One region of the Bacillus sp. 1NLA3E genome, then DNA from elsewhere that is predicted to be linked to it. Evidence: riboswitches for the same ligand, from Rfam matches in the RefSeq annotation. Region 1 holds a riboswitch; each other region holds the start of a gene.

What was found. A riboswitch is a leader RNA that binds a small molecule or an ion and turns the genes downstream of it on or off. The one in region 1 is predicted to bind glycine.
Region 2: linked by a shared signal. The riboswitch ahead of gcvT (glycine cleavage system aminomethyltransferase GcvT) and the one ahead of B1NLA3E_RS07780 (amino acid permease) in region 1 are both predicted to bind glycine.
Region 3: linked by a shared signal. The riboswitch ahead of B1NLA3E_RS12800 (ACT domain-containing protein) and the one ahead of B1NLA3E_RS07780 (amino acid permease) in region 1 are both predicted to bind glycine.

Annotation. Positions count from the first base shown of each region.
Region 1 covers NC_021171.1:1,606,762-1,611,130, reverse strand. The annotation lists gene B1NLA3E_RS07785 (M48 family metallopeptidase) at 1-568, opposite strand, end outside; gene B1NLA3E_RS07780 (amino acid permease) at 710-2,074, opposite strand; glycine riboswitch at 2,259-2,338, opposite strand; gene B1NLA3E_RS07775 (lysophospholipid acyltransferase family protein) at 2,611-3,186, shown strand; gene B1NLA3E_RS07770 (ABC transporter ATP-binding protein) at 3,564-4,250, opposite strand; gene B1NLA3E_RS07765 (hypothetical protein) at 4,252-4,369, opposite strand, start outside.
Region 2 covers NC_021171.1:3,394,792-3,399,160, forward strand. The annotation lists gene gcvPA (aminomethyl-transferring glycine dehydrogenase subunit GcvPA) at 1-1,326, opposite strand, end outside; gene gcvT (glycine cleavage system aminomethyltransferase GcvT) at 1,351-2,457, opposite strand; glycine riboswitch at 2,821-2,909, opposite strand; gene B1NLA3E_RS16255 (DEAD/DEAH box helicase) at 3,091-4,369, shown strand, end outside.
Region 3 covers NC_021171.1:2,698,333-2,702,701, reverse strand. The annotation lists gene B1NLA3E_RS12805 (DEAD/DEAH box helicase) at 1-1,677, shown strand, start outside; glycine riboswitch at 1,797-1,875, shown strand; gene B1NLA3E_RS12800 (ACT domain-containing protein) at 2,157-2,432, shown strand; gene B1NLA3E_RS12795 (PFL family protein) at 2,447-3,808, shown strand; gene B1NLA3E_RS12790 (YwbE family protein) at 4,068-4,265, opposite strand; gene B1NLA3E_RS12785 (hypothetical protein) at 4,265-4,369, opposite strand, start outside.

The DNA of each region.
Region 1 (4,369 bases):
AGTCAATCACCTCCATTGGTGCCATTGCCAACTTCCAATTGAACGTTAATTGTCGCATCGAATCGCAGGTACCCCAAGTACTATTATTATCAGAAATACGGATCGAGCGCGGTTTTAATTTAAAATTGCTTTGATAGAATTGAATCCGTTTCTCTACTAGCGCTTTACACTTTTGAAAATAAAAACGTTTTAAAGCCTGTTTTATTTTCTCATCTTCATGATCCTTCACATACACGTGCAGCTTATCACCCTCCAACACAACTTTGTCTTTCTTGATGTTTATATCCTGGGAAATTAGGATGGAAACAGTGTTCCCTAAATAAAGAAAGGATTCACCCTCATTATAGAACTTCTCCGTGCTCCCAGTAGCTCTATCCTTCATTTCCTTTATTTTCTGCTGAATGATTTCCCATTTTCCCTCTAATAGTTTAATCACTTGTTCTTCTGCTGTTCCTTTAGGAACCTGAACTTCAACATTTCCATAAAAATCTATATAAATCCCCATGCTTGTCCGCTTTTTATAAACTATATCAAAACTGATTGTCTCACCCAAATAGGTATGGATCATTTTATCACCTGAAGTTCCCGTTATTTTTGCTTCCTATTAAAGTGCAATTTTATCATTGGAGAATTCATAAAAAAACCCCCTACTTTAATTTAATAGTAGGAGGTTTTAAAAACATTACTCAGCGGTTAAATATGAGACCGTTTAAGCAGTTAACCTTATCGCTTTTTCCTTTTTCTTTCTGAAAGAATACAAGGTAAATAATAGTACGAACCATAGCGGTGTCATTAATAAGGCGGTACGGGTTGCTTCGGCAAATAACATAACAATTAGCAGAAAAGCAAAAAATGTGAGCACAGCATAATTAATAAATGGTGTGAGCGGTGCTTTAAAAATCGATTTTTCCCGTAAATCTGGGCGAGATTTCGTATAACGGATATGAGAAATTAAAATAATACTCCATACCCATATAAAGCAAATCGCACTAATAGTCGTCACAATCCCAAAAGCTTGTTCCGGAACTAGCTTACTCAAGAGAGCTCCACCGGAAAGAACAAGCGTTGATGTAAACAAAGCGCTACTAGGAACATGGTTTTTATTTAATTTAGCAAATTTTGCTGGCCCCTGTTCATTACGGCTTAAATTATATAAAATTCGGCTTGTTGAAAACAAACCACTATTACAGGCAGAAGCTGCTGATGTTAAGACCACAAAATTAATGATTCCGGCAGCAATTGGAATTCCCACTAAACTAAATGTCTTTACAAAAGGACTATTAGCCGCATTCAATTGCGTCCACGGATTTATGCATAAAAGAATCACGAGTGCGCCCACATAGAAAAACAGGATCCTCAACGGAATTTTATTAATTGCAGATGGAATATTTTTTTTGGGATTTGCCGTTTCGGCCGCTGATATCCCGACTAATTCAACACCGACAAAAGCAAAAACAACCATTTGAAACGATAGTAAGAAGCCGGATACTCCATTTGGAAAAAGACCGCCAAATTCCCATAGATTCTTTACAGAAACCGTTCCAGCATCTGTTTTGAAACCCATCACTAGCAATACAACCCCAATTGCAATCAGTGCAAGAATCGTTACCACTTTAATGATGGCAAACCAAAACTCTAACTCACCAAAAAGTTTTACTGTCAGCAAATTCAGCCCCAATAAAATAACTAAAACCGCTAAAGCCGGTACCCATTGAGGGATATCAAACCAATATTGTACATAAACACCAACGGCGATAATATCAGCCATAGCAGTCATAATCCAACAAAACCAATATGTCCAACCAGTTACATAACCTGCCCATGGTCCAATATAATCCACAGCAAAATCCGTAAATGAATGATAACCAGCATTTGATAAAAGTAGTTCTCCCAAAGCCCTCATGACAAAAAAGCAGGCGATTCCAACGATTAAATAGGCTAGGATGATAGATGGACCAGCTAATTGGATTGCTTTCCCTGATCCTAAAAATAATCCTGTTCCAATCGTTCCGCCAATGGCGATTAATTGGACGTGCCGATTTTTCAGATCTCTCTTTAACTCTTTCTGTGCCACCCTAATTCCCCCATATCTAATTTGATAGTAAAAAATATAACGATTATTCTTTTTCTTGCAGATGAAAAAATGAACCAAGTAAAAAACACAATAAAAAAAGAGATTGGAAATCTCCAATCTCAACAAGGTTAAGAATAACAAATAATATCGGTTACTATTCTACGAGAGAATAACAAATAGTATTCGGTACTCTTCTGTCCTTTTGCCTGAGATTGTGAACCCTTCGGCGTCGCAAATAATTGCGATCTCTCCAGAAGCTGCTCCTGCTATAGTTTGATCCATAGCAATCATAGCTTTCTTATTATTTAATTATTGTAAGATAATTTAAAATGTTATCAGTATTAATACATTTCGTCAAGACCATTTTAGAAAAAATTTATTTTTGTCCCTAGCTCTATTATAAAAATTCCTACCATGTGCTGTTTCAAGGCTGATTAATATTTCATTTTGAACAAATGAAGCAATACACATATTTACTAATATGAATTCTCATAATATACTTTTATCATGCTTAAATAAGGAAAGGTTTGATTAGGTTGTTTTATAAAATTGCCATTACGGTTGTTAGAATTCTCTTAAACATACGATTTAGAATTAACATTAAAGGAATAGAAAATATACCTGAAGGTTCAGCTATTTTAGCAATGAATCATTCTAGTAATTTTGATGCACCCTTAGTGGGCGTATACACCCCACGAAAAATGTATATCATGGGAAAAGAGGAACTTTTTTTAAAAAACAAGTTTTTCTCTTGGGTTATTACTGAATTAGGATGTTTTCCAATAAAAAGAGGACAAGCTGACATTAAATCACTAAAATACACATTAAGAATATTAAAAGAAAATGGTTTATTTTCTATTTTTATCGAAGGATCTCGTTCTAAAGAAGGAGAAATGCAGGAGGCAAAAAAAGGGATTGGTTTTATCGTTGCCAAAAGCAAAGCGCCCGTTGTACCTACCTATATTTATGGTACAAGGAGTGGTTGGTTTAAACCGGCGGGGGTTATTTTTGGAAAACCGATTACTTTTGAAGAAGGATTGGGACATGAAGCCGTCGCCAATCAAATTGCTGAAGAAATAAAAAAACTTAACCCCAACAGAGAACTTTCCTAACTGGTGAGTTCTTTTTCAAAATTTTGATTACTACTTATGCACTATACAATTTATTCCTTAACACCTTTATTCATCAAATCAATCCCGTTTTTTAATATAAGATTGTCTATGCTAACGGGCCTGTTGATTTCCGCTCCAGGTGCTTCGCTTTCCGCGGGGCGGGCGGTGAGCCTCCTCGGCGCTAAAGCGCCTGCGGGGTCTCACCTGTCCCGCTGCTCCCGCAGGAGTCTTCGCACCTTCCGCTCCAATCAACATTGTGCAAAAAATCAACATTGAGCTTTAACATATCCTTTTTAAAAGAAATGGAAATAAAGCAAAAAGCACCATCATTTTTTTGATAGTGCCTGTCTCCTAGCTTGCCTTAAAAAGGTACGTTTTTAATAAGTATATTCTTGAGCTGTTTTTCCGGGATACTGTTTGATCAGTCCGTCTTCAACGTATATTGTTCTTTTGGCTTTTGCAGCTATACTTTCATCGTGAGTAATGATGATGATTGTTTTTCCTTCATCGTTAAGCTTTTGAATAAAAGCTAGAACTTCCCTTCCTGTCTTTTGGTCAAGAGCACCCGTTGGCTCATCTGCCAAGATTAAAGGACATTCGCCAACCAATGCACGAGCAATGGCAACCCGCTGTTGCTGACCACCCGAAAGCTGGTTTGGTCGGTGATGAATCCGATCACCAATTCCCACTCTTTCTAATGTTTCTGTGGCTTTTTGCTTAGCCATTTTATAACTTTCACCTCGAAGGAGAAGTGGAAGGGCTACATTATAAAGTGCGGTATATTTAGAAATAAGGTTAAATTTTTGAAAGACGAAGCCAACTTTTTCATTTCTGACTTTGGCATAGCTTTTTTCTGAATGCTCTTTAATATTTACCCCATCAAGAAAAAAATCTCCGTCGTCAATCGTATCAATCAGTCCAATTAAGTTCATCAATGTTGTTTTTCCGGAACCTGAGGGACCAAGAATGGCAACAAATTCGCCTTTTTCAACCGTTAATGACACTCCTTTTAAAACTTCAACCTTATTCTCGCCCTTGCCATATGACTTGTGGACATCAGTCATTTTAATCACGGAATTTTCCACCTTCTCCTGCATCTCCACCTTGCCCACCGCCTGTTCTCGGTTTTCTTACACTGATTTTCTCGATGGTTTTGCCATCTTTCTTATAGTAAACTGACAAA
Region 2 (4,369 bases), 1.8 Mb from region 1:
TTCTTTTACAAATTGATCGATTTCTTGTTTTGTCCGTAATTCCGTTACTGCGATTAACATGTGGCCATCCAGTTCTGGGTAATCCCGGCCTAGATCAAAACCACCGATGATTCCCTTTTTAAGCAAGTTTTGATTCACTGGCTTAACAGGTTTCCCAAGTTTAATGATAAATTCATTAAATGACGGCCCATTAAAAGCAATCTCAAATCCCTTTTCCGCCAAAGCATTTTTCGCATAATGTGCCTTTTGAATATTAGCTAATGCCATTTCTTTAACGCCTTGCTTTCCAAGGGCGGTCATTGCCACGGATGCTGCTAATGCGTTTAGGGCTTGGTTTGAACATATATTCGATGTCGCTTTATCACGGCGAATGTGCTGTTCTCTTGCTTGGAGGGTTAGGACAAAACCACGGCGTCCGCCTTCATCTACTGTTTGACCGACAAGTCTACCTGGTACTTTTCGCATTAGCTTAGTGGTCACAGCAAAATATCCGCAATGTGGTCCACCGAACGCTGTAGGGATACCAAACGGTTGTGCATCCCCTACCACGATATCAGCCCCGAATTTCCCCGGTGGAGTTAATGCTCCAAGCGAAAGTGGATTGCTAGAGACGACAAACATCGCCTTTTTGGCATGAGTAATTTCTTCAATTTCCTTTAATGGTTCAATTCTACCGAAAAAGTTTGGATATTGAATGATTACAGCGGCAACATCATCAGTAGTTAACTCCTGAAGAGAGACTAAATCAGTAACTCCATCCATGTATGGGATTTCGATGACCTCGAGATATTGGCCTCTCGCATAAGTCTTTAATACTTCTTTGGCTTCTGGATGGACTGTACTTGAAACTAGTACTTTTTTCCGTCGTGTTTGACCAGCACACAGGCTTGCGGCCTCTGCCAATGCAGTTCCCCCATCATACATTGAAGAGTTAGCCACATCCATTCCAGTTAACTCACAAATCATTGTTTGAAATTCGAATATAGCTTGAAGCTCGCCTTGCGAAATTTCCGGCTGATACGGGGTATAGGCTGTGTAAAATTCTGAGCGTGATATAACATGGTCAACAATCGTTGGAATGTAATGATCGTAGACTCCGGCTCCAAGGAACGATGTGTGTGATTTTAAATCTGCATTTTTCCCAGCTAATATGGTAAGTTCCTTCAATAATGCTGGCTCTGATTTTGCTTCCTTGATCTGGTACTCGCCTTTAAACCTAACTTGTTCTGGAATATCGCTGAACAACTCACCGACGGAATTAACGCCTATTGCTGCTAGCATTTCAGTCTTATCATTTTCTGTCATGGGTAAATAGCGATGCTTCATTCATCATTCCTCCCAAATAAAAATTTACTTAACCTTTTTTTTATAAAAAGGCATTTTGACGATTTGGGCCTTCAATTGTTTGCCACGAATTTCTACTTCGACCACAGTACCTAATGGCGTATATTCAACTTGTAATAAAGCTAAACCAATATTTCTTTTTAAAGTTGGGGATTGTGTACCTGTAGTCACTTCACCGATTTTCCTCCCATCCTTGAAAACTGGATATCCGTGTCTCGGAATCCCCCGATCAATCATTTCCAATCCAACTAGCTTTCTAGAAGCTCCATTCTCTCTCTGCGCCTTTAATACTGATTTCCCAATAAAATCAGCTTCTTTATTTACCTTAACCGCAAAGCCAATTCCAGCCTCGATTGGGGTTATATCAGAGGAGAGTTCCTGTCCGTACAGGGCAAGCATGGCCTCAAACCGAAGTGTATCTCGAGCACCTAATCCACATGGGATCACTCCATCAGCGCTACCCACTGCTAAAATATCGTTCCATATGGTCGCAACATCTTCGGTATCACAATAGATTTCAAACCCATCTTCTCCGGTATACCCCGTCCTTGACACCAAAGCCTGAGCTTCATTCAACATTACATCGGTTTGAAATTGGAAAAAGCCAATCTCACTTAAGTTCGTCCCTTTCGCAAGTTTTTGCAATACTCGTTCTGCCGCTGGACCTTGTAAAGCCAATTGCGCCGTTTTTTCTGAAAAATTAACAAGGCGGACATCTCCATTAAGGTGTTTGGTTAACCATTGGAAGTCTTTTTCAATATTTGAGGCATTTACAACTAGAAGGAAATGATCCTTCGCCAATTTATAAATAAGTAAATCGTCTACAGTTCCACCATTTTCATAACACATCGCGGTGTACTGTGCGGATCCAATATTTAATTGTGAAACATCATTCGTCATCATTTTTTGGAGATAAGCAAGACTGTCAGGACCAGTTACATCAATTTCCCCCATATGGGAAACATCAAATATACCTGCTTTTGTTCTAACTGCCTCATGTTCCTCCTTAATCCCAGAAAATTGGACTGGAAGTTCCCACCCTCCAAAATCAATCGTTTTCGCGCCATATTGTTTGTAAACATCAAATAAAGGTGTTCGTTTCAACTGTGACATTGTTTTCCCCCTCAACAATAGTTAGCGGTGTTTTGCCCTTTTCCTAAAAATAAAGGCTCTGTTACTAGAATGTTGATTTCCCTCCAGGCGCTCCCTTTCCGCGGGGCGGGCGGTGAGCCTCCTCGGCGCTTAAGCGCCTGTGTGGTCTCACCTGTCCCGCTGCTCCCGCAGGAGTCTCCGCTATATCCGCTCCAATCAACATTGTGCAAAAAATCAACATTGAGCTTTAACACAGCCAAAATAAAAAAAGGACAGAAACCTCCCGTTTATCTAACGAGTGGTCTCTGTCCTAGTACCTGAGAGTTTACCGTTACCGGCTTTCCCCTTTGGTGGCTCCATTAAAAGGAGCGCTCTCCAGAGGTGCGTCAAACAAGAGTTCTTTTGCCTGAGAGATTCACTAATCTGCTTGCTCCTTCGGCGCTACTTAAAGTAGTCTCTCCCCTTGTTATCATTCGCATCAATATTTTTTTAAAGAATGGGTACGATAATACCCAAATGATACGGAATATAAGATGACATTATTTTAAAACTTACTAATGTGGCAAATTTCAAAATATTATCAACTATTTTCATCCTACCATTGCTAAGCCTGGTCGAGCAATATATTTATTTAATTAAAAGGAGCTGTAATATATGTCCGTGCAAATCAATTTTGATTCTTCATGGCAGGATGAATTTTTGCAAAGAATGATCAATGACGGCCCATGGGGAAACTGGGAACTATTCAAATTAGCCGTGGATGTGGAACAGCACACCGTCATTCCAGAATTCGAAGGACTTCAAGCACCTAAACATCTTCCTCATTTAACCCCGTTGCCTCACCAGCTCGAGGTCGCTAAACAAGTAGTCGAGAATATGAATGGTAAAGCCATTTTAGCCGATGAGGTAGGACTTGGTAAGACAATTGAGGCCGGTTTAATTTTAAAAGAATATATGATTCGCGGTCTTGTAAAAAAAGTATTGATCCTTGTCCCGGCTTCACTCGTTACCCAGTGGGTGTCGGAATTGAATACAAAGTTTTTTATTCCTGCTATATCCCAACGAAAAAGCTATGTTTGGGAACAATATGATGTAGTCGTTTCGTCTATCGATACGGCAAAACGCAGCCCCCACCGTGAGATAATTTTCGAACAAAACTATGATTTAATTATTATCGACGAAGCTCATAAGCTCAAAAACAATAAAACAAAAAACTATGAGTTTGTTCAAAGCTTAAAAAAGAAATTTTGCTTACTCCTTACAGCCACTCCCATCCAAAACCGGATTGAGGAAATTTTTAATCTTGTATCCTTACTTAAACCTGGCCATTTAGGGAATGAATCGGCCTTTTTTGAAAAATACAAACGTGACGCAAGATCGATTAATGATGATGAGCACTTAAAGGAGCTTGTCAATAAAGTGATGATTCGGAATCGCCGAGCTGACACGGGAATAGAGTGGACAAAACGACTAGTCGAAACTATTCCAATTGAATTTACAAACGAGGAACGCGACCTTTATGATTCAATTTCTGGCCTCCGTTCCGATGGCGATTGGATGACTTCAAGCCAGTTTTCACTTATGACCCTGCAGCGAGAAGCCTGTAGCAGTAGAGAAGCGGTATACTTTACCTTAAAAAATATGCTTAAAAAACAAGAATCGCCTTCAATCTTTTACCAAGAAATGATTCAATCATTAATAAACAAAGTGGAGGCGATTCAAACCAACACAAAAGCGAATAAAGCGTTGGAATTAATACAATCAGCCAATGATAAAGTAATCATTTTTACGGAATATCGCGCAACACAAATGTATTTACAATGGTTTTTAAAGCAGCATGGGATTTCGTCCGTACCATTTCGGGGTGGTTTCAAACGTGGTAAAAAAGACTGGATGCGAGAACTTTTCCAAAAACAGGCCCAAGTGCTGATTG
Region 3 (4,369 bases), 1.1 Mb from region 1:
GATTTTTTATCAATGGGTATATCAGAAATGTTAGTGGAAAAATTACAGGAATCTGGTGTTGTCACACCGACTCCAATACAAGAACAAGCTATTCCTTATGTCATGAAAGGAAACGATATTATTGCTCAAGCACAAACTGGGACAGGTAAAACATTTGCGTTTATTTTGCCAATCCTCGAGCACTTAGATCCTGAAGCATCACATGTTCAGGCACTCATCGTAACTCCAACAAGAGAATTAGCCTTGCAAATTACCGGTGAGTTTAAAAAACTAATCAATGATTTACCAGGAATAGATGTGTTGGCTGTTTATGGGGGGCAAGATGTTGATAAACAGTTAAAAAAATTGAAGAAAAATGTTCAAATTGTTGTCAGCACACCGGGACGATTATTAGATCACATAAGAAGAGGAACTGTTAACTTATCGGAAATCTCCTCTCTTGTCCTTGATGAAGCAGATCAAATGCTACAAATTGGCTTTTTGAACGAAGTAGAGGAAATCATTGATCAAACACCAGCAAGTCGACAAACCATGTTATTCTCTGCGACAATGCCTCCTGAAATTAGGACCCTTGCTCGCAAACATATGCGGGAACCAAAATATATCCAAGTAGAAAAAACACAGGGACCCGCTCAAACGGTTAATCAATTGGCGATTCATACTGTGGACAGAGCCAAACAAGCAACGCTGATCGGACTAATTGAAGCACATCGACCATTCTTAGCTGTTATTTTTTGCCGAACGAAACGAAGAGTAAGCAAGCTTTATGAAGCACTTAGATCACATGGGTATAAATGCGATGAGTTACATGGAGATCTGTCACAAGCTAAAAGAGAACAGGTTATGAAACGATTTAGAGATGCTGAGGTGCAATTGCTGATTGCTACAGATGTTGCTGCTAGAGGGCTTGATGTTGAAGGGGTTACCCATGTATACAACTATGATATTCCTCTTGATTCAGAAAGCTATATTCACCGAATTGGTAGAACAGGTAGAGCAGGTATGACCGGCATGGCAATCACATTATATGCTTCTAAGGATCGCCCGCTTCTTGATTTGATCGAAAAAGAACTCAATTTATCAATTGAAAAACAAAATCTTGGTAATATGGAAAAGACAGATGATGAAACTGTGGATCGTCCGAATCGCTCTTCCTCAAGCCAAATGGAGAGACGGGGCAATCGAAAGGGAAGATCAGGACGTACTGAAGGTCCCCGAAGACAAGGAGATAAGCGTAGTAATAAGTTTGAGGATCCTAACATCACAAGAGATCGAAGAGGTAATTTGTTAAAAGATTCACGAAGCAGAACAGAAGTTAAAGGTAAAAAGTCCGAGGTTCCACGCCAACCAAGAGACCGAAATGAAGTTAGGTCCGAAGGCGCGCGTCCAGCAAGAAATCGAAATGAAGGTGCCCGTCCACAGAGGAGCCGGAACGAAGCCAAGTCTGCTGATTCCCGTCCACAGAGAAGCCGGAACGAAGTCAAGTCTGCTGATTCCCGTCCACAGAGGAGCCGGAACGAGGTCAAGTCTGCTGATTCCCGTCCACAGAGGAGTCGGAACGAGGTCAAGTCTGCTGGTTCCAGTCCATCAAGAGGCCGAAATGAGGTAAAGTCTCAGATTTCTCGCCCTTCAAAAAAGCGGAATGATTTTAAGTCTCAAGGACCTAATAATAGATAAATATTAAATTTTGTAATAAATTCTAAATCCTCTATTGACGTGTCCATAAATAATTGATAGTATCACTTTATTATTTAAATATATCGAAAGCGATGAATGTTATGGGTAACACTATTACAGGAGCAGCTTCTGGAGAGACCGCCAATTGCGTGGCGCCGAAGGATTCACAATCTCAGGCAAAAGGACAGAAGAGTAACTAATACATATTTTTGTATGTTATTCTACTACCTACCAAGATTGGAGAAATCCAATCTTTTTTTTATTGTGTTAAAGCTCAATGTTGATTTTTTGCACAAAGTTGATTGTAGTGGAAGGCACGAAGACTCCTGCGGGAGCAGCGGGACAGGTGAGACCCCACAGGCGCTTAAGCGCCGAGGAGGCTCACCGCCCGCCCCGCGGAAAGCGAAGTGACTGGAGCGGAAATCAACAGCCTAGTTTAACAGAGCTATTTTTTTAAAAATACTAATGAGGTGAAAATCATGAACAAAAGACGTGCAGTTGTAAGTGTAGTTGGAAAAGATCAAGTGGGCATTATCGCCAAGGTGACCAACATCCTGTCAGAGAATAGCATCAACATTCTTGATATTAGCCAGACGATACTACAGGACTTTTTTACAATGATGATGATTGTAGATGTATCTGGAACTGAAAATTTAGATGTTTTACAAAAACATTTTGATGAAGTTAGTGAGGAACTTAGCCTTAAAATAAATATACAGCTTGAAGAAATTTTCCAAGCCATGCACCGGATTTAAAGGGGGATTAACAAATGAATATTGCTATTCAAGAAATGATGGAAACGATCCGCATGGTCCAAATGGAAAACTTGGACATTCGGACCGTAACAATGGGGATTAATCTTCATGATTGTGCTGACTCTGATTTTGAAAAAATGAATGACCGAGTCTACGATAAAATAGTGAACTATGCTAGTCGGTTAAAAGAAGTAGCCGAAGAAGTTGAAAAAGAGTTCGGGATTCCAATCATCAATAAACGCATTTCGATCACTCCCATTGCCGAAATTCTTGGTAATGCAACTAAAGACCAAGCAATCATATTAGCAAAAACGCTAGATCGAGCAGCCGTAATACTAGGAATTGATTTTATCGGAGGATATTCTGCTCTCGTACATAAAGGAATTGCAAAAGGGGACCAAACCTTGCTCGATGCATTACCAGAGGCATTAAGTGTAACCGAGCGAGTATGTGCGTCTGTTTCAGTTGCTACAACAAGAACAGGTATTAATATGGATGCAGTTAGTAAACTTGGTGTGATTATTAAAGAAGCGGCCGAACGTACAAAAGACCAAAATGGTCTAGCCTGCGCAAAGCTTGTGGTGTTTTGTAATCCTGTGGAGGACAACCCATTTATGGCTGGTGCTTTTCACGGATCAGGTGAAGGGGAAGTTGTTCTTAATGTTGGCGTAAGCGGTCCAGGCGTTGTCTTGAATGCACTTAAACGTCATCCTGAGGCGGACCTTGGCGAAGTATCAGAAGTCATCAAGAAAACAGCTTTTAAAATTACTCGTGCTGGTGAATTAATTGGTCGAGTGGTAGCGGAGCGACTTGGTGTTCCATTTGGAATTATGGATTTGTCGCTTGCACCAACTAATGCGATAAACGACAGTGTTGCTGAAATTCTTGAAGAAATCGGTCTCGAGCGTGTGGGTACACATGGAACAATTGCCGCACTCGCCCTTATGAATGACGCCGTGAAAAAGGGTGGGGCTATGGCTAGTTCATACGTCGGTGGCCTAAGTGGCGCGTTCATCCCCGTTAGTGAAGATAACGGAATGATTCGTGGTATTCTCGATAAATCATTAACACTTTCCAAATTAGAAGCGATGACATGCGTCTGCTCGGTCGGTCTCGATATGATAGCCATTACAGGAGATGTAACTCCATCTACCTTATCAGCGATCATTGCCGATGAAGCAGCAATTGGGATGATTAACAAAAAGACAACCGCAGTTCGGGTTATCCCTGTCCCGGGTAAAATAGAAGGGGATTTAGTAGAATTCGGTGGGTTACTAGGCCGTGCACCAGTAATGGGTGTCAATCCATTCAGCTCAGAAAAATTTATCCGTCGAGGCGGTCGAATACCGGCTCCATTGCAGGCATTAATTAATTAATACACAAAAAAGCATTCGAGGTGAATTCCTTGAATGCTTTTTTATATCAAGGGGCTGTTAAACTAGAATGTTGATTTCCGCTCCAGGCGCTTCGCTTTCCGCGGGGCGGGCGGTGAGCCTCCTCGGCGCTTAAGCGCCTGCGGGGTCTCACCTTTCCCGCTGCTCCCGCAGGAGTCTTCGCGCCTTCCACTCCAATCAACATGGTGCAAAAAATCAACATTGATCTTTAACCCGGCCTATAGTAATATTTGGGACAATCTTATTTCCCGCGTATTATCTGGACTCGTCCAACTTGTCCATCCGTTAGTCTTACTTTTATTCCATGGGGGTGTGTACTAGAGTTGGTTAGAATATCTTTCACTACACCACTCGTTAGTTTGCCGGTTTTTTGATCTGATTTTAAGACAATTTCAACGGCAGTCCCAGGAGTAATGTCTTTTCTATTTTGTCCGTTCATTATACACCCGTTCTTCTAGCCTGGTTATTTGCCTTTTTTGTTTGTTGGCTTTTCAATTTTTTGGTTGCGGTGGATCCATTCGAGAAAGATTTGTTATTTGATGT